Regions from separate parts of the Providencia sp. Me31A genome, predicted to be linked through region 1. Evidence: riboswitches for the same ligand, from Rfam matches in the RefSeq annotation. Region 1 holds a riboswitch; the other holds the start of a gene.

The links. A riboswitch is a leader RNA that binds a small molecule or an ion and turns the genes downstream of it on or off. The one in region 1 is predicted to bind thiamine pyrophosphate.
Region 2: linked by a shared signal. The riboswitch ahead of thiC (phosphomethylpyrimidine synthase ThiC) and the one ahead of thiB (thiamine ABC transporter substrate binding subunit) in region 1 are both predicted to bind thiamine pyrophosphate.

The regions. Positions count from the first base shown of each region.
Region 1 covers NZ_JBKQGZ010000013.1:78,493-80,698, reverse strand. Annotated here, with positions in the region: gene thiP (thiamine/thiamine pyrophosphate ABC transporter permease ThiP) at 1-364, opposite strand, end outside; gene thiB (thiamine ABC transporter substrate binding subunit) at 340-1,344, opposite strand; TPP riboswitch at 1,403-1,500, opposite strand; gene rppH (RNA pyrophosphohydrolase) at 1,614-2,147, shown strand; gene ptsP (phosphoenolpyruvate--protein phosphotransferase) at 2,151-2,206, shown strand, end outside.
Region 2 covers NZ_JBKQGZ010000016.1:13,794-15,999, reverse strand. Annotated here, with positions in the region: gene thiC (phosphomethylpyrimidine synthase ThiC) at 1-1,317, opposite strand, end outside; TPP riboswitch at 1,461-1,573, opposite strand; gene ACLPIE_RS14040 (HAD family hydrolase) at 1,887-2,206, opposite strand, start outside.

The sequences.
Region 1 (2,206 bases):
CTAACCAGCCTGTTTGCCCATAAACGGATAAAATACCAAATACAGCGACTAGCACTGGTAACACAAGGGTCATGGCACACAGACGCAAAAATAGGGTTCGCCCTACGAAACGCCGACGATAGAAGGCTCTTGCTAAGAAAATAGCAGGGATCACAGAAAAAATAGCCGATAAAAAAGCCTGCCAAAAGGTAAAGCCAATCACATGCCATAGGTAGCTGTCACTGATGATTTCATCAAGGGAAATTTCAGGCGCAAACAGCCAAAGTGCCCCAAAGCTAACGAGGGCAACGATGATGAGCAAACCGGAGGCTAGAGCCCCCGGTAGTAAGGACAAATTAATTAACGACTGACGGCGGTTTGCCATAAACGAGTCCATGTTTGACGTTCTTTGGCAACTTCTTGCGAACTAAACTGTAAAGCTTTTTTAGGTAAAGGTAACTGGCTGTAGACCTCGGGTAATGGAGTATCAATGACTGGGTACATCCAGTTGGTTGTTGGCAAGGCATTTTGGAATTCAGGTGTTAAAACAAACTGTAAAAACTGTTTTGCCAATTCAGGCTCTGGGCTGTTTTTTAATCTTGCAGCCACTTCAACTTGCATGTAGTGACCTTCATTAAACATAGCGGCAGCATAATTATCTTTTTTATCATTGAGTATTTGATAGCCCGGAGATGAGGTATAACTAAGCACAAAATCACCTTCACCTTTTAAGAATAATCCATACGCTTCACTCCAACCTTTTGTTACGGTTAAAGTTTTTTTTGCTATTTTTTCCCATGCATCAGCAGATTTATCGCCATACAATTTTTCAATCCACAGCATTAAACCAAGCCCCGGCGTACTGGTGCGAGGGTCTTGGTAAATAATTTTCCAATCATTTTTACTATCTAATAAAGCATCCATACTTGCTGGTGGTTGTTTAATTTTATTGGTGTCGTATATGAATGCAAAGTAACCATAGTCATAAGGAATGAAAATTGAACTATCCCACTCGATAGGTAGCTTCAGTGCATCTGTATTGATGTCAGCCTGAGCGAATAAGCCCGTTTTTTCAGCGGAATCTAACAGGTTATTATCTAAACCTAAAATGATATCCGCTTTGCTTTTCTTTCCTTCCATTCTCAGTCTATTTAGCAGAGCGACACCATCCCCTAATGCGACTATTTTTAATTCGCAGCCGCATTGAGCCTCGAAATTCTTTTTAATTTGTGGGCCAGGTCCCCACTCTGCCGCAAATGAATCATAGGTATAGACTGTGAGTGTCGGCTTATCAGCCCATGCTAATTGACTTAAACTGAGTGCACTAAGGGTAAAAATCGATGCTATAATTTTGTTTTTAAACATGCTTTTTCCTGCGCGAAAAGAAAGTGACACAGGATTTGAGGGAGAACCGGTGCAGACATGCAGGCGGTAGCTCAAATCCCTACGCCGGTATTAACCGGATCAGGTTCTACGGGTTATTTCTCAGCCTAAATACATTTGGCACCCCGTTGAGTCGCTTACTATTGTAGTGACTTCAGACATATCTGCAAACTGTATTGATATAGGTTTACCAGTTTGGGTATGTGTGAAACAATTAGGCATCTTTCAAATTTGGTTATTGAGGTAGTCTAGTGATTGATGATGATGGCTACCGCCCGAATGTAGGAATTGTAATTTGTAATCGGCAAGGGCAGGTTTTATGGGCCCGCCGCTATGGTCAACACTCATGGCAGTTTCCTCAAGGAGGCATCAATCCTGGGGAATCGCCAGAACAGGCGATGTATCGTGAGTTATACGAAGAAGTCGGGCTACAGCGTAAGGATGTCAGGTTATTGGCATCTACCCGTAATTGGTTACGTTACAAATTACCCAAGCGTTTGGTGCGTTGGGATACAAAACCTGTTTGTATCGGGCAGAAACAGCGTTGGTTTTTACTTCAACTTCAATGCAATGATGCCGATATAAATGTGCAGCGCAGTAAATCGCCAGAATTTGATGGCTGGCGATGGGTCAGTTATTGGTATCCTGTTAGGCAGGTGGTTTCTTTTAAACGGGAAGTTTATCGTCGTGTAATGAAAGAATTCGCTCCAATTGTTATGCCTTTGCAGGAACAGAAATTACCACAACGACCTATTTTTAATCACCGTAGGCGTGGAGCAAAATAGCCTATGCTGATGCATTTACGTGAAATTGTCGAAAAAGTGGCGATGGCGACAAGTTTGAC
Region 2 (2,206 bases), on a different contig from region 1:
AATTTTTGTGAGTTCGCCAAGGGTATGTAATTCAGAGAATTGGGCTTCATCATTAGCATCTTGGATTGAGCCAGGACGTAAACCATCACCGAGTGACAGGGACACGTCATAAGCGGCACAAATTTCACAAATTTCACGGAAGTGTTCATACAAGAAATTTTCTTTGTGGTGGGACAGACACCATTTGGCCATGATAGAACCGCCACGAGAAACAATGCCTGTGAGACGCTTAGCCGTCATTGGCACGTAACGCAGCAAGACGCCAGCATGGATGGTAAAGTAATCGACGCCTTGCTCCGCTTGCTCTAACAACGTATCACGGAACATTTCCCATGTTAGGTTTTCGGCAACACCATTTACTTTTTCCAGTGCTTGATAGATGGGGACCGTACCGATAGGTACAGGGCTATTACGTAAAATCCATTCGCGGGTTTCGTGAATGTAACGCCCCGTCGATAAATCCATAACCGTATCTGCTCCCCAACGCGTTGACCAAATCAGTTTTTCCACTTCTTCTTCAATGGATGAGGTCACGGATGAGTTACCGATATTAGCATTCACTTTGACTAAGAAATTGCGACCGATAATCATCGGCTCTGATTCTGGATGGTTAATATTGGCTGGAATGATAGCGCGGCCAGCTGCAACTTCTTGACGTACGAACTCAGGGGTAATATTTTCAGGTAAGTTTGCACCAAAAGATTGCCCTGAATGCTGTTGCAGTAGAACGTCAGTTCGAATGCGCTCGCGCCCCATATTTTCACGAATGGCGATAAATTCCATTTCTGGCGTAATGATACCTTTGCGTGCGTAATGTAATTGGGTCACACATTTATTATCTTGCGCTTTTAATGGATGGGGGCGGTTGTTGAAACGTAAGTGGTCAAGCCCTGCATCAGCAAGGCGTTGCTGTGTGAAGTCTGAACTGAGATTTTCAACAGTAACCGTGTCTGCTCGTTCATTGATCCACGGCGCTCTTATTTTTTTGAGGCCTTTGTGGACGTTTAGTTTGGATGCCGGATCGCCGTAAGGACCCGATGTGTCGTAGATAGGAACCGGTTCGTTATCTTCGAATTGTGGGTTATCTTTGTCTCCTCCAAGTAGGGTCTGAGAAAGCTGTATTTCACGCATGGGGACTTGAATATCGTCCCTAGAACCTTGTAAATAAATACGTTTTGAATTGGGAAATGAAACTCCTGAAAGAGTATTAATATAGTTTTCTGCAGCATCTCTTTGTGCTTTGCGAGTGCGAGCTGGTGCCGCTTGTGGCGATAAATCTGCAGTAGGGATAACGTTTTGTTGTGTATTATTGGACATAGCAATTTCCTGACATTGTCACGGCTATCACAGGTTAATGTGAAGCGGGTTTATCGAAAGAAAGTTGCTTGTCAGGAGTTCGGAGGAGTAATAAAAAGATATTGCGGCTAATTTATCACCAGTAAGAACAGTGAGAATTGCGCTAAATGATTACTCTTGTTCCCTTCGCGGGTATTAACCCGATCAGGTTCCGCGGATCCCGAATTAACGGTCTCAGCCTGATGCATTAGCATGCTAGGCACTCCGACAAGAGATTTCAGTATAAGCTTTCCTCGTCATTCTTCAAGCGATAAGTGCGTTGGCTGCGCTTGGTTACCCAAGTCACATACTCATGTATGCTCCTTGGGATATCCTCGCTTGCCGCCTTCTTCTCACTTGAATAATTTAGAGGAAAGAGGTTGTTTTCCCCTCATTTCTCAAGCGATAAGTGCGTTGGCTGCGTTTGGCAACCCAAGTTACATGCGCATGTATGCTCCTTGGGATATTTCAGCTTATCGCTTTCCTCTAGCATGGATAATTTAGATAAACTTTTAGTTGAAACCCAAAATCAGGGGGATTAAATATAAGATTTATAAATCCCACTGATATTGCTGCCAATGATGCTCTTTAGCGGCTTGTATTAAACGAGGGTCACCGTTGACCACAAATGTTTCGTCAGCAAATTGACACATCGGCAGGTCATTAGCCGAGTCAGTATAAAAATAAACATAGGCATCTGTAATTGGCTGGTGGCGAATCCACTGTAATAGTCGTTTAACTTTGCCATCCTTGAATGTAGGGATGCCTTCAATTTCAGTGCCATAGCAGCCATTTTGTTGTTTTATATCGATACCCATCGCGACATCAGCACCCAGTTTTTCAGCAATCTTTTTCACGATAAATGAAACCG